Linked DNA regions of Marichromatium purpuratum 984. The protein of the gene in region 1 interacts with the protein of each later gene in a pairwise test. Links are inferred from orthologs where the notes say so. Each region holds a gene or a part of one and is shown in the gene's direction. Other genes may lie near its edges. The genes, in order: MARPU_RS01660 and trkA.

Region 1 (10,191 bases):
GACCGTGCCCGCGAACACTTCCGTGCCGGTGGCAGCGGTCGGGTGCGGATCACCATCACCCCCGAGGAGGAGTCATGACAGGGGTCGACGGATGAGCGTACTGCGCGCCGAACAGCTCAAGAAACGTTATCGCAGCCGCGAGGTCCTGCGGGGAGTGAGCGTCGAGGTCGAGGCCGGCGAGGTGGTCGGGCTGCTCGGCCCCAACGGCGCCGGCAAGACCACCTGCTTCTATCTCATCGTCGGGCTGATCCCGGCTGACCAGGGGCGCATCACCCTCGACGAGCACGACATCACGCTGATGCCAATGCATGCGCGCGCGCGCGCCGGACTGAGCTATCTGGCGCAGGAGCCCTCGGTGTTTCGCAAGCTCAGCGCGCGCGACAACATCCTCGCGATCCTCGAGACCCGCGGCGACCTCGACCGCGAGCAGCGCGAGCAGCGTTGCGAGCAGCTGCTCGAGGAGCTCGGCATCGCCCATATCGGCGAGTCGCTGGCACTCAGCCTCTCCGGCGGCGAGCGTCGGCGTCTCGAGATCGCCCGCGCGCTGGCCGTCGACCCCAAGGTGATGCTGCTCGACGAGCCCTTCGCCGGCGTCGACCCGATCGCCGTGGGCGACATCAAGGCGATCGTCTCGCACCTGCGCGAGCGCGGCATCGGCGTGTTGATCACCGATCACAACGTGCGCGAGACGCTCGACATCTGCGATCGCGGCTACATCATCAGTAATGGCGAGGTGATCGCCGCCGGTCGCCCCGACGAGCTGCTCGCCAACCAGCAGGTACGCGACGTCTATCTCGGTGCCGACTTCGCCATGTAGCATGTAGGCAGCAGCATCCGCGCCCCGCTGCTACATATTGGGGGTAAGATGAAGACCATCGCGTCCCGGCAGGGGACGCGCTTGACGTGACTCAGGCACCTTTGTTGCCACCCGACCTATAATCGTCATAGGACGGTCATCGACCCGGCATAGAGACAGACGCAAGACGCATCGGCGATCCATGAAGCAAACCATCCAGCTTCGCCTCGGCCAACACCTGACGATGACGCCCCAGCTGCAGCAGGCGATTCGCCTCCTGCAGCTGTCGACGCTCGAGCTGCAGAAGGAGATCCAGGAGGCGCTGGACTCCAACCTGATGCTCGAGGAGGCCGAGGAGGCCGACCGCTTCGCCGCCAACGGTGAGGACAGTGGCAATGGCGCACACGAGTCTCCGCCCAGCGATGAGCAGGGCAGCGCCGAGCGTGAGCTCCAGGGCGAGACCAACGAGATCCCCGATGAGCTCCCGGTCGACACCCAGTGGGCCGATGTCTACGACGGCTATCTACCGCCGAGCATCCAGGGCAGCGCCGAGAACGCCGACTTCGACCCCTTCCTCCACCAGAGCCGCCCCCAGACCCTGCACGATCACCTCATCTGGCAGCTCAACCTCATCCGACTGAGCGAGCGCGACGAGATGATCGCCGAGGCGGTGATCGACGCCATCGACGCGCGCGGCTATCTTCGGGCCGATCTCGACGAGCTGCTGGCCACCATCGGCGACGATCAGATCAGTCTCGAGGAGATCGCCACCATGGTGCACCGGGTGCAGTCGTTCGATCCCCCGGGGGTCGGCGCCCGCGATCTCGCCGAGTGCCTGCAGATCCAGCTGCGTCAGCTCCCCGCCGAGACCCCGCAGCGCGACCTCGCGCTGGCGATCTGTCGCGACGGCTTCGAGCACCTGCCGCGCAAGGACATCGCCGCGCTGATGCGCCGCTTCAAGCAGACCGAGCCCGAGATTCGTGGTGCACTCACGCTGATCTGCCAGCTCAACCCGCACCCCGGCGACTTGATCGCGCAGGAGCCCCCGGAGTACGTTGTACCCGACATCTTCGTGCGCAGACAGAATGGTCGCTGGTCGGTGGAACTCAACCCGGAATCCACACCCAAACTGAGGGTGAACGCGGACTACGCCAGACTGATCCGGCGCGCCGACACCAGCAGCGACAGCGTCACCATGCGCAACCACCTGCAGGAGGCGCGCTGGTTCATCAAGAGCCTGGCGAGCCGTAACGACACCGTGCTGCGGGTGGGCGCCAAGATCGTGGAGATGCAGCAGGCGTTCTTCGAGCACGGCGAGGAGGCGATGCGGCCGATGGTGCTGCGCGACGTCGCCGAGGCGCTCGAGCTGCACGAGTCGACCGTCTCCCGGGTCACCACGCAGAAATACATGCATACGCCGAGGGGCACCCTGGAGTTCAAGTACTTCTTCTCGTCCCACGTCAGCACCACTTCTGGTGGGGAGTGTTCATCAACGGCGATCCGCGCGCTCATTCGTAAGCTGATCGCCGCCGAACCCGCCAGAAAACCCTTGAGCGACAGCAAGATCGCGGCCGAACTGGCCGATCGCGGCATCCAGGTCGCGCGTCGAACCGTCGCCAAGTACCGCGAGGCCATGGGTATTCCAGCCTCGAACGAGCGCAAACGCCTGGCATGAGCAGGCTGTTTGGAACCCCTGTAAGGAGTCCAATGATGCAAATCAATCTGACGGGTCATCACGTCGACATCACCGAGGCACTGCGCGACTACGTCGACAGCAAATTCGCACGCCTGGCGCGTCACTTCGACCACGTCACCAATGCCCACGTCATTCTCAGTGTGGAAAAGCTCGACCAGAAGGCCGAGGCGACGCTACACATCAATGGTGGGAAGCTCTTCGCCGACTCCGTGCATGAAGACATGTATGCCGCGATCGACGGCCTGACCGACAAGCTCGATCGCCAGATCCTGCGCCACAAGGAGAAGAAGAACGACTATCGCAGCGCACCCGGCCCGAAGGCGGCCGATGCCGAGGCCGACGTCGAGGCCGATACCGAATAGCCCGGCAACGGCCTGATGGCCCATGCGTCGGCGGGGCGTCGGGGACACCCGACACCCGCCGGACCGACGCACCGACACCTCGAACGGATCCGTGACCGCGCCGTTCGGGGTGTTTTGCATTGAGACCCTGAGATCCGAGCCGATATCGACACCTGCCGGCTCCGACGACTCGAAGGACACCCAGACCCCATGACCACGACCACGCGCCCCGATCACCCGCCGGTATGGACACCGGACACCGTCGCCGCCCAGCGCCCCTGTCCCTGCGACCACCAGGAGCCTTGACCGATGTTCAGTCCAGACCTGATCAGCGAGGCCCGAGTCAGCTGCGGTGCCGAGATCGCCAGCAAGAAGCGGCTGCTCGAGACGCTCGCCGAGCTGCTGGCCAACGACCACCCCCGTCTCAACACCGAACTCGTCTTCGAGCGTCTGCTCGAGCGCGAGCGACTCGGCAGCACCGGACTCGGTCACGGTGTGGCGCTGCCGCACGCCCGCATCAAGGAGATCAACGAGGTGCTTGGGGCCTTCGTCAGCACCAGCACCGGGGTCGACTATGACGCGATCGACGGCGAGCCGGTCGATCTCGCCTTCGCCCTGCTGGTCCCGGAGAGCGCCACCGAGGAACACCTCCAGCTGCTCGCCCGGCTCGCCGGCATGTTCAGTGACCCGACCACCCGCGCCGCGCTGCGCGAAGCCCGCTCGGCGGCGACCGTGTTGCAACTGATCGAGACGAACGAGGCGCGCTAGCGCCACGCCGGCCTGGGCCATGCTCGACAGCCTCCAGTCACTCCTCGAACAGACCGGCCCGCGGCTGCAGCTGCGCTGGCTCAACGGCGAGCCCGAGCAAGGCTCCCCGCTGCGCCGGCCCGAGCGTGCACGCTCGCGCGAGTCGCTGATCGGCTCGCTCAACTGCATCCACCCCAACTGTCTGCAGGTGATCGGCCGCGCCGAACAGCGCTACCTCCAGGCACTGGGCCGCACCGCCTTCGAGGAAACCCTCGAACAACTCTTCGCCGAGCAGCCGGCAGCAATCCTGTTCGCCGACGGCCTCGAGCCGCACCCCGCCTTCTTCGCCTTCGCCGCCGAGCACGACACCCCGCTGCTCGGCTCGTCGCTCGGCGACGAGGAGCTGATCAACCACCTGCGCTACTTCCTCACCCACGCCCTGGCCGAGCGTCAGACCCTGCACGGCGTCTTCATCGAGGTGCTGGGGATGGGGGTATTGCTGATCGGCGATCCGGCGGTGGGCAAGAGTGAGCTGGCGCTCGACCTGATCACCCGGGGTCATCGGCTCATCGCCGACGACGCACCGCGTTTCGCGCGCATCGCCCCGGAGACCATCGAGGGCACCTGCCCGGAGACCCTGCGGGACTTCCTCGAGGTGCGCGGGCTGGGTATCCTCAACATCCGCGCGATGTTCGGCGAGGGCGCGGTCCAGCGCAGCAAGACGCTGAACCTGATCATCGACCTGCAACCCCTCGATCAACAACAGATCGCCGGTCTCGACCGGCTCACCGGCAGCCTCTCGGCGACCGACGTGCTCGGGGTCGCGATCCCGACCATCACCATGCCGGTGGCGCCGGGACGCAACCTGGCCATCCTGGTGGAAGCGGCAGTGCGCCACCAGATCCTACGTATCCGTGGCTACGACGCCGGCGTCGACTTCATCGACCGGCAGGCGCGGGCGATCCGTCTCGACCGCCCCGACCCGCCCGGCCCCGGATCCAGACCCTAGCACCGCTCCCGACCTCGATCGGGACCGGCTCGGAGCAACCCGCAGCCCATGAAACTCGTCATCCTCAGTGGCCTGTCCGGCTCGGGCAAGAGCGTCGCCCTGCACACGCTCGAGGACCTTGGCTATTACTGCATCGACAACCTGCCGCTGTTCCTGCTCAAGGACCTGGTCGCGGGGCTGCGCAAGGCCCCCGACGACGGCTTCTCCAGCACCGCGGTGGGCATCGACGCGCGCACCAGCCCGCGCGCGCTCGGTCGGCTCGCGGAGCTGATCGAGGAGGCGCGCGCCCAGGGCATCGACTGTCGGGTGATGTTCCTCGACGCCGACACCGACACCCTCAAGCGCCGCTTCAGCGAGACCCGGCGACGTCACCCGCTCACCCGCGGCAACCGCTCGCTCGACGAGGCCATCCGCCTCGAGCGCCGCCTGCTCGAGGCCATCGGTCGCTGCGCCGAGATCCGTATCGACACCACCCACACCAATGTGCACGAGCTGCGCGACCTGGTCCGTGCCCATCTCGTCGGCAGCGACTCGCCCAAGGTCTCGATCCTGTTGCAGTCGTTCGGCTTCAAACATGGTGTGCCCAAGGACGTCGACTTCATCTTCGACGTGCGCTGCCTGCCCAACCCGCATTGGCAGCCGGAACTCAAGCCGCTGACCGGACTCGATCAGCCGGTGATGGAGTTCCTCGACGCCAGCGCCGAGGCCGGCGAGATGCGTGACGACATGCTCGCCTTCTTCGACCGCTGGATCCCGCGCTTCGAGACCGACGGGCGCAGTTATCTCACCATTGCCATCGGCTGTACCGGCGGCCAGCATCGCTCGGTCTACATGAGCGAGGCGCTGCGCCGTCACTTCGAGCAGACCGGTCACAAGGTGCTGATCAGACACCGGGAGTTACCGTGAGCATCGGACTGTTACTCATCACCCACCAGCCACTCGGCGGCGACCTGCTGCGCATCGCCAGCGCCATCCTCGGCAACGAGCCGGCGGCCACCGAGGCGCTCGAACTGATCAACGATCGTCCCTGCGAGTGCATGTTGCGCGAGGCGCTCGACTGCGTCGACCGACTCGACCAGGGCGACGGCGTGCTGGTACTCACCGACCTCTACGGCGCCACCCCGGCCAACATCGCCCTGGCGCTGCACGCGCAGCGACGCCGGGTGCGGGTGATCTCCGGGGTCAACCTGCCGATGCTGCTGCGCGCGCTCAACTATGCCCAGCTCGACCTCGACAGCGTCGCCGAGAAGGCGCTCGAGGGTGGACGCGAGGGTGTGATTCGCTGTCAGGAGCAAGGCGCATGACCAGCAAGGATTTCGAGATCATCAACCGGCTCGGCCTCCACGCCCGCGCCGCGGCCAAGCTGGTGCAGTGCGCCAACGGCTTCACCAGCCGCATCGAGGTCGAGCGCCGCGGTCAGCGCGTCAACGGCAAGAGCATCATGGGGGTGATGATGCTAGCCGCCAGCCAGGGCACCTGGATCACCGTCAGCGCCGAGGGCGAGGACGAGACGGCGGCCTTGGCGGCGATCGAACAACTCATCGGCGAGCGCTTCGGGGAGGGCGAGTGACCATCGCCTACCAGGGCATCGGCATCCACTCGACGCGCGCCATCGCGCTCGGGCCGGCGCTGGTCGACAGTCGCAGCCTGGCCACCGTCGGTCATGTCGAGATCAGCGACGAGCAGGTGCCGGCCGAACTCGAGCGGCTGGAGCGGGCGATCGCCTCGGCACGCGGCGCGCTCGAGGCGGTACGCGCGCAGATCCCCACCCAGACCCCGCAGAACATCGCCGAGTTCATCGACACCCACCTGCTGATGCTCGAGGACGCGGCGCTGGTCGAGGAGGTCCGGCGCATCGTCAGCGCCGAGCGCTGCAGCGCCGAGTGGGCGCTGCAGCAACAGCGCGACACCCTGGTGCGCATCTTCGACGAGATGGACGACCCCTATCTGCGCACCCGCCGTGACGACGTCGAGCACGTCGTCCACCAGATCCAGTCCTTCCTCGCCGGCGACAGCCCGGAGCCGCGTCTGCCCGAGCACGATCTCGACGGCCATGTGGTAGTCGCCCGCGACCTCACCCCGGCCGATACCATCCTGCTCCATCATCGCGGCATCGCCGGCTTCGTCACCGAGTTCGGCGGACCGATGTCGCACACCGCGATTCTCGCGCGCAGCCTCGGCGTCCCGGCGGTGATCGGGGTGCGCAACATCACCCGCTACATCGAGCCGCGCGAGTTCCTGGTGGTCGACGGCGAGAACGGCACCGTACTGTGCGACGCCGACGACCTCACCATCGCCCACTTCCGTGATCGCGTCCGCGCCGCCGAGGCCCGCCAGCGCCGGCTGCGCCGACTGATCGGACGCGCCGCGCGCACCCGCGACGGCATCGCGGTCGGACTCCAGGCCAACCTCGAGCTGCCCGAGGACGTGGAGACGGCGCGCGCCAACGGCGCCGCCGGCGTCGGACTCTATCGCACCGAGTTCCTCTACATGAACCGCCTCGACCTGCCCGACGAGGAGGAGCAGTTCGCCAGCTACGCGGCGATGATCGAGGGACTCGGCGGCATTCCCACCACCATCCGCACTCTCGATCTCGGCGCCGACAAGGACAGCGCCGCCCAGCCGATCGAGCCGAGCGGCAACCCCGCCCTGGGGTTGCGCGCGATCCGTCTCTGTCTCAAGGAGCCGGCGCTGTTCCGGCCCCAGCTGCGCGCCATCCTGCGCGCCTCGGCGCTCGGCCCGGTGCGGCTGATGCTGCCGATGGTCTCGGGGGTGCGCGAGGTGGTGGCGGTGCGCCAACTGCTCGAACAGCTCAAGCGTGAACTCGCCAGCGAGGGACTGGCGCACGACCCGGCGCTGCCGCTCGGCGCGATGATCGAGGTACCGGCCGCGGCACTCGCCGCCGGGGCCATCGCCCGCCACTGCGACTTCCTCTCGATCGGCACCAATGACCTCATCCAGTACACCCTCGCCATCGACCGTCTCGACGACGCCGTCAACGACCTCTACGACCCCACCCACCCGGCGATCCTGCGGCTGATCCGCATGACCATCGAGGCCGGCCGCACCCGCGGCATCCCGGTCGGGATGTGTGGCGAGATGGCCGGCGACGCACGCTTCACCCGGTTGCTGCTGGGGCTCGGGCTGCGCGAGTTCAGCATGCAGCCCGGCGCCCTGCTCGACGTCAAGGAGGTGGTGCTCACCGCCGACACCCGCACACTGCAACAGCGCACCGAGACGCTCTTCGCCCGCCTCGACGAGACCGACCCCCAGGACCTGCTCGCAGCGCTCAACACCGATTGACACCGCCCCGGCCCACCCCACCGGCTCTGTTAGGATAGGTGCAACCGAGCGCCGCCCCGGTAGCATGCCGGCGTCGCGACGCACCACATCGCCGCACCCGGCGAGCGCCTCCCAATCACAGCAGCCACGGGCAGCCATGACAGCCGCAGCAGCCAGCACCACTGACGACCAGCGTTTCGCCGATCTTCACCAGGTTCTCGAGCAGGGTGCCATGCGCAAGGCCGCGCGTATGCTCAATGCCCTGCAACCGGCCGAGATCGCCCATCTGCTGGAGTCGCAGCCACCCAACGAGCGCGAGCTGGTATGGAGTCTGGTCGATGCCGAGTACGACGGCGAGATCCTCACCAGTCTCAACGACGACGTGCGCGAGCAGCTGATCAGCCAGATGGACGCCGGCGAGCTGGTCGCCGCCGTCGGCGGACTCGACACCGACGACCTGGCCGACCTCATCCAGGACCTGCCGGTGACCATCACCAGCGAGGTGCTCAAATCACTCGACCAGCAGCGACGCGAACGACTGCAGACCGCCCTCGCCTTCCCCGAGGACAGCGCCGGCGGCCTGATGAATACCGACACCGTCACCGTCCGCCCCGAGGTCACGCTCGACGTGGTAATGCGCTATCTGCGCCGACTCAAGGACGGGCTGCCGGACATCACCGACAACCTCATCGTGGTCAATCGCGAGGGCTCCTATCTCGGTGTGCTCTATCTCACCGACCTGCTCACCCACGACCCCGAGGAGACGGTGGCCGAGGCGATGACGCTAGCGGTGCAGGCGATCCCGGCGACCTGGGGGGCGCGCGAAGTGGCCACCCGCTTCGAGCAGCACGACCTGGTCACCGCACCCGTGGTCGACGACTCGGGACTGCTGCTCGGGCGCATCACCGTCGACGACGTGATGGACGTCATCCGTGAGGAGGCCGAGCACCAGTTCCTCGGCCAGGCCGGCCTCTCCGAGACCGAGGACATGTTCGCCCCGGTGCTGCTCAGCGCGCGACGCCGCGCGCTGTGGCTGGGGGTGAACCTGCTCACCGCCTTCCTCGCCGCCTGGGTGATCGGTCGCTTCGAGGACACCATCCAGCAGGTGGTCGCGCTGGCGGTGCTGATGCCGGTGGTCGCCAGCATGGGCGGTATCGCCGGCACCCAGACCCTGACCCTGGCAATCCGCGGCCTGGCGATCGGTCAGCTCTCGAGCAAGAACGCCCGCTGGCTGCTGTGGAAGGAGTTGGCGGTGGCGGCGATCAACAGCGTGGTCTGGGCGGTGGTGGTGGCGGCGGTCGCCGCCTACTGGTTCGGCGACCCGCAGATCGCCCTGGTGATCGGCGTGGCGATCACCATCAACCTACTCGCCGCAGCCCTCGCCGGGGCGCTGCTGCCGATGGCGCTGGAGCGCTTCGGCATCGACCCGGCGCTCGCCGGCGGGGTCATTCTCACCACCGTCACCGACGTGGTCGGCTTCGTCGCCTTCCTCGGGCTCGCCACCCTGTTCCTGGTCTGAGCCAGACTCAGCCGCGCCAGCCCTCGAGCAGGGCGCGGGTCGCCGCGACCCGCGCCCGCGCACCTTCGGCGCTGTCGGCCTCGGCATAGACGCGCAGCTCCGGGGCGTTGCCCGAGGGGCGCAGATGGACGATCTCGCCAGCGGCGAAGGTGATCCGCAGCCCGTCGGTCTGGTCGACCTCGGCGACGGCGCCGAGCGCCTCACCGAACAAGGCGCCGATCGCTGCGGGATCGGCGGCGAGCGCAGCGATACGCGACTGCGACTGCGCCGAGGGGAACTCGCGCAGCCGATCGCTCGCGGTGAAGCGTGGCGGCAGCTCGGCGGCGAGTGCGGCGAGCGGCAATGCGCGCGCGGCGCTCGCCTGCAGCAACGCGAGGGCGACGATCACCGCGTCGCGTGTCGGCAGCGCCGGCAGCACCCGCCCGTCGTGCTCGATGGCGCTGCCGAGCAGGAAACCACCATTGGCCTCGTAACCGACCACCGGCGCCAGACCGCGCCCGAGCAGCGTCGTCATCCCGGAGATCACATAGGGCGACCCGATACGGGTGCGCAGCACCTCGGTGAAGCCCCCGCAACGCTCGACTGCGGTATTGCTGCTCACCGGGGTAACCACCGCCGTGGCGCCGAGCTGGCGCGCGCAGAGGATGCCGGCGATGTCCCCGCGCAGCCACTCGCCGCGGGCATCGGCGACCAGTGGTCGATCGCCGTCGCCATCGGCCGAGACCAGCGCATCGAACGCGCCATCGGCGCACCACTCACGCGCCAGCGCAACGTCCTCGGGACGGATCGCCTCGGTGTCGA
Region 2 (10,776 bases), 540 kb from region 1 along the record:
TGGCCGGTGCCCGAGTGGCTGCGCGAGCAGCTGCGCCGCGACTGGCCCGACGACTGGGAGCGGATCATCGCCGCCAGCGACACCCGCGCGCCGATGACCCTGCGGGTCAATCCGCTGCGCGGCACCCGCGCCGACTATCTCGCCGAACTCGCCGCCGAAGGGATCGATGCCGCACCCGCCGCCGGCTGCCCGCACGGGCTGACCCTCGCTCACGCACGCCCGACCGAACGCCTGCCGGGCTTCGTCGAGGGACGGGTGTCGGTACAGGACGCCGGTGCCCAGCTCGCCGCCGAACTGCTCGAGGCCGCGCCTGGGACGCGGGTACTCGACGCCTGCGCCGCGCCCGGCGGCAAGAGCGCGGCGATCCTCGAGCGCGCCGGCGGCGAGCTGGCGCTGACCGCACTCGACGTCGACGGCGAGCGGCTGCAGTCGGTCGCCGCGCTGCTCGACCGGCTCGGTCTGCGCGCGACCCTGGTCGAAGCAGACGCCGCCCGCCCCGAGGGCGACTGGGCCGCGCCAGGCTTCGAGCGCATCCTCCTCGACGTGCCCTGCTCGGCCACCGGGGTGATCCGTCGCCACCCCGACATCAAATGGCTGCGACGCGCCGAGGACATCGCCGCGCTCTGCGACCAGCAGCGCGCCATCCTCGAGGCGATCTGGCCGCTGCTCGCCCCCGGCGGCCGACTGCTCTACGCCACCTGCTCGCTGCTCGGCGACGAGAACCATCGCCAGGTCGCCGCCTTCCTCGAGCGCCACCCCGAGGCCCACGAGTGCCCGCTGCCCGGCGCGCCCGGCGTCGCCCGACCCCATGGTCGTCAGCTGCTGCCCAGCAGCGGCGGCAGCGACGGCTTCTATTACGCCCTGCTCGAGAAGCCGGCCTCATGAGGGCACGGCGTCTGCGAACCTCGTCGACGGCATTCGTCCTCGGTGTCCTGCTCGCCTGGATCTCGCTGGCGGTCGCCGGCGATGACTTCCGGGTACAGCGCCTCGACACCCGACTCGACGAGGAGCGTGGCTATCTCCTCGGCGCCGAGATCGACTACGGCTTCAGCACCGAGGCGCTCGAGGCGCTCGACAACGGCGTACCGCTGACGGTGCTGATCCACATCCAGGTCCGCCGCAGCGGCGCCTGGCTGTGGGAGGACAGCCTCACCGACCTGCAGCTGCGCCGCGTCATCCGCTACAAGCCGCTCTCCGAGCGCTATCAGGTCTATACCCTGCCCGATACCGGAGGGCGCAGCTTCGTCTCGCGCGAGGCGGCGCTGCGCGCGCTCGGCGACCTCGTCGACCTGCGCCTGCTCGGCGCCGCGAGGCTCACCCCCGACAACGACTACGAGGTGCAGCTGCGCACCACCCTGGAGATCGAGGCGCTACCGCTGCCGCTGCGCCCGATGGCCTACCTCAAACCGGCCTGGAAACTCTCGAGCGGGTGGACCAAATGGCCACTGCAACCGTGAGCCGGTTACGCGGACTCGGGCTCGGCACCCTGCCGGTGGCGACCCTGATCGCCGCGCTGTTCGTGGTGCTGGTGCTGATGCGCGACTCGGTGGCCAACTCCGAAGCGCTCAGCCGGGCCTTCGTACCGCTGCTCTTCGTGGTGCTCGCCGGGCTCGGGGTGCTGGCGCTGCTGGTCGGCTTCAACGTCGTCCGTCTGGTCCGGCGCTATCGCCAGCAGGCCGCCGGGTCGCGGCTGACGGCGCGGATCGTGGCGCTGTTCGCGGTGCTCTCGCTGCTGCCGGTGGGCACCGTCTATTACTTCTCCCTGGGTTTCCTGCTGCGTGGCATCGACAGCTGGTTCGATGTCGAGATCGGCCAGGCGATGGAAGACGCCCTGGTGCTCAACCAGGCCTCGCTCGACCTCAACCAGCGGGTACTGAGCAAGTACACCGAACAGCTGCTGGTGAGCATCGAGGACCGCTCCTCGACGGCGATCGCGCTGAGCCTCGACAGCCTGCGCCGCCAGGCCGGGGCGATCGAGCTGACCGTCTACGGCGGCAACGGCCAGGTGCTGGCCAACGCCAGCGAGGACCCGACCAAGCTGGTACCCAACCACGCCGAGCGCGAGATCCAGCAGAGCGTGCGCGCGGGCAATAACTATGTCGGACTCGACTCGGTGCCGGGCGCCGATCTGGTCGTACGGGTGCTGGTCAACGACCCGCTCGGGCGACCGATGCAGATGCAGGCGATCTTCCCCACCTCGGCGCGCATCGGCGAACTCTCCGACCAGCTCGAGGCGGCCTACAACCGCTATACCGAACTGGCCTATCTGCGCAACTCGCTCAAGTTGAGCTTCTCGCTGACGCTCTCGCTGGTGCTGCTGTTCAGCCTGATGGCGGCGCTGATCGTCGCCTTCCACACCGCGCGACGGCTGGTCGCCCCGGTGGCCGACATCGCCCGCGCCACCCGCGCCATCGCCGAGGGTGACTACGGCCAGCAGATCCCGCTGCCACGTCACGACGACGAGCTGGCCTTCCTGGTCGCCTCCTTCAACGCCATGTCGCGGCGCATCGCCCGCGCCCGCGACGCGGCCGAGCGCAGCCAGCAGGCCGTCGAGACCCAGCGCAACTATCTCGAGACGGTGCTCGGTCGGCTCTCCTCCGGGGTCGCGGCGCTCGATGCCGAGCACCGTCTGCGCACCGCCAACCCGGCCGCGCGCGCGATCCTCGATCTCGAGATCGACGAGGCCTCGGCGGTGGATCTCGACCAGATCGCCGCGCATCATCCCTGGCTCACCCCATGGACCGACACCGTGCGCCAGCAGGTCGCGAGCGGCCAGACCTGGCGCGCCGAGGTACAACTGCAGCGCCAGGAGGGCAGCCAGACGCTGATGTGTCGCGGCAGCCCCCTGCCCGGCGGCGATGACGAGGCCCCCGGACACGTGGTGGTGTTCGACGACATCACCTCGCTGATCACCGCCCAGCGCGAGGCGGCCTGGGGCGAGGTGGCGCGACGCCTGGCGCACGAGATCAAGAACCCGCTGACCCCCATCCAGCTCTCCGCCGAGCGGCTGCGTCACAAGCTGCTGCGCAAGGCCGAGGAGGCCGACGCCCGGGTCATCGACCGCGCCACCCACACCATCATCCAGCAGGTCGAGGCGATGAAGGCGATGGTCAACGACTTCTCGGACTACGCCCGCTCGCCGCAGCTGCGCCCCGAGGCGCTGGTGTTCGACCGTCTGGTGCGCGAGGTGCTGGATCTCTATCGCAGCGCCGGGGCCGGCGCACTGCAGGTCGCGCTCGGCGCCGACGAACATCAGATCAACGGTGATGCGCTGCGCTTGCGTCAGGTACTGCACAACCTGATCAAGAATGCCCAGGAGGCGCTCGAGGGAGTCCCCGACGGTCGTATCCGCGTCGCCACCGGAGTGGACGAGACGGGCGAGCAGCATGGCGTCTGGCTCGAGATCAGCGACAACGGTCCAGGCTTCGAGCCCCACCTGATGGAGCGACTGTTCGAGCCCTATGTCACCACCAAGGCCAAGGGCACCGGACTGGGGCTGGCGATCGTCAAGAGGATAATCGAGGAACACGGCGGTATCATCGTCGTCGAAAACACCGGTTCCGGCGCTCGGATCGAGATCCGACTGCCCGTCTGGCAGCCCCCCGGCCGGGACACTCAAGCGCGAGGAACACACACAGAGACATGAGTGCAACCCATATCTTGGTCGTGGACGACGAGCCCGACATCCGCGGCCTGGTCCAGGACATTCTCGAGGACGAGGGCTACACCGTGGCCGGCGCCGAGAATGGCGAGGCGGCCCGGCATGCGCTGCGCGACCGTCGCCCCGACCTGATCCTGCTCGACATCTGGATGCCCGACCTCGACGGCATCACCCTGCTCAAGGAGTGGGCCGAGGAGGACTCGCTGCCCTGTCCGGTGATCATGATGTCCGGGCACGGCACCGTCGAGACCGCCGTCGAGGCCACCCGCCTCGGCGCCTACGACTTCCTCGAGAAGCCGCTGTCGATGGCCAAGCTGCTGCTCACCGTCGAGCGCGCGCTCGAGGCCGACAAGCTCCATCAGGAGAACATCGGACTCAAGCGTCGCACCCCATTGGTGCACGAGCCGGTCGGGCGCAGCGCGGCGATGCTGCGCCTGCGCGAACAGGTCAAGCGCATCGCCCAACACGACACCTGGGTGCTGATCACCGGCGACGCCGGCTGCGGTCGCGAGACCTTCGCCCGCTATCTGCACTCGCAGAGCGCGCGGCGCGAACGTCCCTTCGTCGATCTCAGCGTCTCCACCCTGGCCGGCGGCAACGCCGCGCGCGAGCTGTTCGGCACCGAGGAGGGCGAACACATCCACTACGGCAGCCTGGAGAAGGCCGCCGGCGGCACCCTGTTGCTCGACGAGGTCGCCGACATGGAACTCGACGCCCAGGCCAAGCTCCTCGGCGCGCTCGACAGCGGCTCCTTCCTGCGTATCGGCGGCAGCGAGCCGGTGCGCATCGACGTGCGCATCGTCGCCGTGACTCAGCGCAACCTCGAGGAAGAGGTCCAGGCCGGGCGCTTCCGCGAAGACCTCTTCTATCACCTCAACGTGGTGCCACTGCACATCCCGCCGCTGCGCGAGCACGCCGAGGACGTCCCCGACCTGCTCAACTTCTATCTCGACTACTTCGCCACCCACGAGAAACTGCCCTATCGGCGCTTCAGCGTCGGCGCGCAGAACTTCCTGCGCAACTACACCTGGCCGGGCAACGTGCGCGAGCTGAAGAACCTGGTGCAACGGGTGCTGATCCTCGGTGCCGGCGACGAGATCAGTCAGAAGGAGGTCGAGAGCGCGCTCGGCGCGCCACCGCCGGTGCAGGCCCAGGCGCTCGAGGGACTGGTCTCCTTCGACCAGCCGCTGCGTCAGGCGCGCGAGCAGTTCGAGAAGGCCTATCTCGACTACCAGCTCGAGAAACACGGCGGCAACGTCAGCAAGATGGCCAAGGAGGCGGGGATGGAACGCACCCATCTCTACCGCAAGCTGCGCTCGCTCGGCATCGAGATCAAGGAGCGGCGATGAGGATCGAGCGGCCAGCGGCCAGCGACCAGCCACCAGTTGCCAGCCACCAGCGCTCGGCCACCAGCCGCGGATCGGCGGCGCGCCCGCCACGGCGCCAGGGATCGACAGACCGCTGGAAGCTGGAGACTGGTAGCCGGCGACTGGAAACCGGCGACTGGAAGCTGGTGACTGGAGGCTGGCGACTGGCGACTGACCGCTGGCCACTGGCGACCGCCCGAGGGCCAAGCGCGGCATGAAGATCATCATCCTCGGCGCCGGCCAGGTCGGCACCTCGGTGGCGGCCAACCTGGTCAGCGAGGCCAACGACATCACCGTGGTCGATCACAACCCGGCGCTGCTGCGCGAGCTGCAGGACCGTTTCGACCTGCGCACCATCTACGGTCACGGCGCCCACCCCGACGTGCTGGCGCGCGCCGGCGCCGAGGACGCCGACATGATCATCGCGGTGACCAACAGCGACGAGACCAACATGGTCGCCTGTCAGGTCGCCTACACCCTGTTCCACACCCCGACCAAGATCGCCCGGGTACGCGCCCAGAGCTTTCTCGACCAGCCACGGCTGTTCGGCACCGACGCGCTGCCGATCGATGTCGCCATCAGCCCCGAGGCGCTGGTCACCGATTACATCATCCGTCTGATCGAGAACCCCGGCACCCTACAGGTGCTCGACTTCGCCGGCGGGCGCATCCGTCTGGTGGCGGTCAAGGCCTACTACGGCGGTCCGCTGGTCGGTCAGGAGCTACGTACCCTGCACCAGCGCATGCCCAACATCGAGGCGCGGGTGGCGGCGATCTATCGCCAGGATCGCGCCATCCAACCCGAGGGCGACACCGTCATCGAGGTCGACGATGAGGTCTTCTTCGTCGCCGCACCCGAGCACATCCGTGCGGTGATGGGTGAGCTGCGCCGGCTCGACAAGACCTACCGACGGATGATCATCGCCGGCGGCGGCAACATCGGCACGCGGCTGGCCGGCGCGCTCGAGCGCAGCTTCCGGGTGAAGATCATCGAGCGTGGACTGAAGCGCTGCAAGCACATCGCCGAGGACCTGGAGAAGACCATCGTGCTCCACGGCGACGCCGCCGATCAGGACCTGCTGCTCGAGGAGAACATCGAGAGCACCGACGTGTTCTGCGCGGTGACCGACGACGACGAGGCCAACATCCTCTCGGCGATGCTCGCCAAGCGCCTCGGCGCGCGCAAGGTGATGGCGCTGATCAACCGCCCCTCCTATGTCGACCTGGTGCAGTCGGGAGCCATCGATGTCGCCATCTCGCCGCAGCAGGCGACCATCGGCAGCCTGCTCAAGCACGTGCGCCGCGGCGACGTGGTGATGGTGCACTCGCTGCGCCGCGGCGCGGCCGAGGCGATCGAGGCCATCGCCCACGGCGACGAGACCTCGAGCAAGGTGGTCGGACGCACCATCGCCGAGATCCGTCTGCCCAAGGGCGCGAGCATCGGCGCCCTGGTGCGCGGCGACCAGGTGCTGATCGCCCATCACGACACCCGGATCCAGTCCGAGGACCACGTCATCCTCTTCCTCCAGGACAAGCGCCGCATCCCCGAGGTCGAGCGTCTGTTCCAGGTCGGCGTCACCTTCCTCTAGCGCCATGATGAAGTTCGCCGCAGTACAGAAGGTATTGGGCCTGCTGCTGGCGGTGTTCAGCTTCGCCATGCTGCCACCGGTGGTGGTGGAGCTGATCTATGCCGACGGCGAGGCCTGGCCCTTCCTGGTCGCCTTCGCCATCCTGCTCAGCGCCGGATTGCTGATCTTTCTCCCGGTGATGCGCTATCAGGCGGTGCTGCGGCTGCGCGACGGCTTTCTGGTGGTGGTGCTGTTCTGGACCACCCTGGGGCTGGCCGGCGCCCTGCCCTTCCTGCTCGCCCCCGACCCGGAGCTGTCGCCGACCGACGCGGTGTTCGAGTCGATCTCGGGGCTGACCACCACCGGCGCGACCGTGATCGTCGGACTCGACGCGCTGCCCAAGTCGATCCTCTTCTATCGCCAGCAGCTGCAGTGGCTCGGCGGCATGGGGATCATCGTACTGGCCGTCGCGGTGCTGCCGATGCTCGGCATCGGTGGCATGCAGCTCTATCGCGCCGAGATGCCGGGACCGATGAAGGACTCCAAGCTCACCCCGCGCATCACCGAGACGGCCAAGGCGCTGTGGTACATCTATCTGTGGATGACGGTGGCCTGCGCACTGGCCTACTGGGGCGCGGGCATGACGCTGTTCGATGCCATCGGTCACGCCTTCTCGACCGTGGCCATCGGCGGTTTCTCGACCCATGACCTCAGCATGGGTCACTTTGACAGCACCCTGATCGAGATGATCGCGGTGGTGTTCATGCTGTTGGCGGGGATGAACTTCGCGCTGCACTTCGTGGCGGTACACCGCCACAGCCTCGGGGTCTATCTCCACGACAGCGAGTGGCGCTTCTATCTGCTGATCATGGTGACGGTGACCGCCATCGCCACGATCGCGCTCTATCGCACCGACACCTTCATCACCTGGGACGACGCCTTCACCAAGGGGTTGTTCCAGGCCGTCTCGATCGGCACCACCACCGGCTTCGCCACCGCCGAGTTCTATTTCTGGCCGCCCTTCCTGCAGATCCTGCTGCTGTTCACCAGCTTCGTCGGCGGCTGCGCCGGCTCCACCGGCGGCGGCATCAAGGTCATCCGCTTCCTGCTGCTGATCAAGCAGGGCGTGCGCGAGATCGGTCGCCTGATCCACCCCAACGCGCAGATCCCGGTACGCATCGGCGGCAAGAGCATCGATCACCGGGTGGTCGATGCCGTATGGGGCTTCTTCTCGCTCTATGTCGCCTGCTTCGTGCTGATGTATCTGATGCTCGCGGCCACCGGACTCGACCTGCTGACCTCCTTCTCGGCGGTCGCCGCCTGTATCAACAACCTCGGTCCAGGGCTGGCCATGGTCGGCCCGCACTTCGCCGACATCTACGACCCGGCCAAGTGGATCCTGTGCTTTGCCATGCTGCTCGGCCGGCTCGAGATCTTCACCCTGCTGGTGCTGCTCACCCCCACCTTCTGGCAGCGCTGAGGCTCAACCGGCGGTGCGCAGCTCGAGTCCGGCGAGGGTGAAGCAGAAGCGCGCCCCCTGCCCGGGCCCCGGTGATTCGGCCCAGATCCGCCCGCCGTGGACCTCGACGATGCGCTGCACCAGGGCCAGACCGATGCCGGTCCCGTCGCCCTCGAGGTCGAGGCGCTCGAACAGCCCGAAGACCTTGTGCAGATGGCGCGGATCGATCCCCTTGCCGTTGTCGGCAATGACCACCACCAGCGCGTCGTCCAATCTCTCGAGTCCGATCTCGATACGCGGCGCCGACTGATCGCCCATGAACTTGACCGCATTGTCGATCAGGTTGAGGAAGACCTCGGTCAGGCGGGGGCGATCGCCCAGGATCCATGCCGGCGCATCGCTCACCGTCACCTCGACGCCGCGCTCGACGATGCGTCCGGCGACCAACTCGAGCACCTCATCGACCACCTCGCGCAGACTGAACTCGGTCGGATCGTTGACCAGCCGACCGATGCGTGACAACTCCAGCAGCTCATCGAGCAAGCGCGTCATCCGCTCCGAGGCATTGCGCACGAACCCCAGGTCCTTGGCGATGCGCGCCTCGTCGCCGGCGGCGATGTCGCGCTCGAGAAAGCCGAGGAAGGTACGGATGGTCACCAGCGGGCTCTTGAGATCGTGCGAGACGGTATAGGTGAAGCGGGTCAACTCGTCGGTGCGCTGACGCAGCTCGGCCTCGCGCTCGGTGCGCTCGGTGACATCGACCGCAACCCCGATCACCGACACCCCGCTGTCGGTACCGGGATCGCGCACCGGGTTGAAGTAGGTCTCGAACACCTGTCGACCGAGTGCGGCGGTGAACTGTACCTTGTCGCCGCCGATCGCCTGGGCGATGTGCGTCTCGACCCCGGTGTCGGCACCGAGAAAACCGGCCACCGACTGCCCGACCAGGGCGCCGGGCTCGAGCCCCAGCGACTCCAGGCCGCTGCCCTCGCAGAGCCGGAAGACGCCGTCGGCGTCGAACTCGAAGATCATCACCGGGGTATTGCTCACCACCGAGCGGAAGCGCGCCTCGCTCAGGCGCAGCGCCCGCTCGGCCTCCTTGAGTTCGGTGATGTCACGGATGATCTCGAGCGCGCCGAACACCCGTCCCTCGGCATCGCGCAGTGGCGCCGCCTTACCCCAGACATGGGCCCCGCGTCCGCCGAAGACCCGCGGCAGATAGACCTGGGTCAGCAGTACGTCGCCGTCACGATGGACATAGTCGTAGCAACGCAGGATGTCCTCGCGCGCCTCGGGCGGGGCGAAGACCAGATCGATCAGCATCGGTCGCGACTCACCATAGAAGGCCGTCGCATAGGCGCGCCCTCCCTTGCCCAGCACCTGCTCCCTGGGCACCCCGGACATCTGCTCGATGGCCCGGTTCCAGATGGTCACCACGCCTTCGGCATCGATCGCGAAGAGCGCATCGGGCAAGGTGTCGATCAGGGTGTCGAGATATTCCTGCGACTCCTCGAGTGCGCGCCTCGCGGCCACCCGCTCGGTGATGTCGCGCCCGATGCAGCTGTAGTAAGGCTCGCCATCGACGACGAAATGACTGGCGAGGATCTCCACCGGGAAGCGAGAACCATCACCACGCTGATGGATGGTCTCGAGTCGAATCGACGGCTCATCGAGCAGTCGCCTGAACAGCTCCTGCAGCCGCTCCTGCGGGAACAGCGGATCGATGTCCGGCACCGACATGGTCAACAGCTGCGCGCGGCTCAGGCCGAGCGTCTCATGCATGCTTTCATTGACATAGACGAAGCGCGCCTCGGCATCGAGCAGGAAGACCTCGTCACCCGAACGCTCCAGGGCGAAGTGCGCCAGTCGCCGCTGACGCTCCGCCTGCTGACGCGCACTGAGGTCGCGCAGCATACCGGCCACCAGCTCGGGCGCCCCGATCGGGCTGGGCAGGGCGAAGATGGTCGCGTCGGCGAGGAACTCGCTGCCATCGAGTCGGCGCTGGCGCAGCTCGCCACGCCAGCCACCGGCGAGCGCCTCGGGCAGCAGCGCCTCGAGCACCGCGAGGCCGTCCTCCGGCCAGAACTGCCCCCCGGCGCGACCGATCATGTCGCGCGACTCCGGGTCACAGCCAAACAGCAGATGGGCGGCACGATTGGCATAGATCACCTCCAGCCGTTCGAGCCTGGCGACCACGATGGCGTCGGAGGCCGAGTCGGCGACCGATTCCAGCAGCTGTGCCCGACTGCCTCCCTCGACACCTTGGTGCGCTGATGCAGACGGCAGCGGCTCGAACATCAGGGTGCAGCAGCGCATCCGGCCCGCCTCATCGAGCACCGGCACCAGGTGTGTGCGCAACCACCGCTCACCGGCTCCACCGCAACGCAGCCGCAGCTCGCCACGCCAGGGCCGCGACGCCGTCAGCAAGTCCCAGGACGGTGGCGGATCGAGCAGGGCATCGAGCCTCTCACCGAGCAGCGTCTCCTGCGACAGGCCGAGCGATGTGCTCCAGTCGGCATCGACCTGACAGATCCGTCCCTCCTCGTCGATCACCACCGCGCCGACACCGGCATCCATGCAGCACGCAGGACCGGGTCCGTTATCCATGACATCCACCTCGCTGGAGACAACAGGCCCACGATGACACACCTCGACCACGCGGGTGTCGACATCCCGCCGACGCGACATCAGGTCGATCAAGGGCCGTGCGCAGGGCCTGGGG

The links.
Region 2: the proteins of MARPU_RS01660 (region 1) and trkA interact in binary tests that used the Escherichia coli proteins (3 or more experiments, as listed by UniProt). The link is inferred for Marichromatium purpuratum 984 from one-to-one orthologs.

Annotation. Positions count from the first base shown.
Region 1 is NZ_CP007031.1:357,380-367,570, reverse strand. Bases 2,088-4,871 are described here. They hold MARPU_RS01660 (PTS sugar transporter subunit IIA), read left to right. Parts: upstream 2,088-3,142; coding sequence 3,143-3,601; downstream 3,602-4,871. Other genes in these bases: rapZ (RNase adapter RapZ), read left to right, coding at 4,638-4,871; hprK (HPr(Ser) kinase/phosphatase), read left to right, coding at 3,621-4,589; hpf (ribosome hibernation-promoting factor, HPF/YfiA family), read left to right, coding at 2,507-2,854; MARPU_RS01670 (RNA polymerase factor sigma-54), read left to right, coding at 2,088-2,471. In the rest of the region: lipopolysaccharide transport periplasmic protein LptA, read left to right, coding at 1-78; lptB (LPS export ABC transporter ATP-binding protein), read left to right, coding at 92-817; more of MARPU_RS01670, read left to right, coding at 999-2,087; more of rapZ, read left to right, coding at 4,872-5,495; MARPU_RS01645 (PTS sugar transporter subunit IIA), read left to right, coding at 5,492-5,893; MARPU_RS01640 (HPr family phosphocarrier protein), read left to right, coding at 5,890-6,159; ptsP (phosphoenolpyruvate--protein phosphotransferase), read left to right, coding at 6,156-7,892; mgtE (magnesium transporter), read left to right, coding at 8,029-9,390; MARPU_RS01625 (phosphomannomutase), read right to left, coding at 9,398-10,191. UniProt on the Escherichia coli protein: Seems to have a role in regulating nitrogen assimilation.
Region 2 is NZ_CP007031.1:896,766-907,541, reverse strand. Bases 4,573-7,429 are described here. They hold trkA (Trk system potassium transporter TrkA), read left to right. Parts: upstream 4,573-5,242; coding sequence 5,243-6,616; downstream 6,617-7,429. Other genes in these bases: MARPU_RS04130 (TrkH family potassium uptake protein), read left to right, coding at 6,624-7,429; MARPU_RS04140 (sigma-54-dependent transcriptional regulator), read left to right, coding at 4,573-5,010. Also shown: 16S rRNA (cytosine(967)-C(5))-methyltransferase RsmB, read left to right, coding at 1-885; MARPU_RS04150 (DUF4390 domain-containing protein), read left to right, coding at 882-1,457; MARPU_RS04145 (sensor histidine kinase), read left to right, coding at 1,439-3,646; more of MARPU_RS04140, read left to right, coding at 3,643-4,572; more of MARPU_RS04130, read left to right, coding at 7,430-8,075; MARPU_RS16500 (PAS domain S-box protein), read right to left, coding at 8,079-10,661. UniProt on the Escherichia coli protein: Part of the constitutive potassium transport systems TrkG and TrkH. May regulate the transport activity of TrkG and TrkH systems. Binds to NAD(+) and NADH.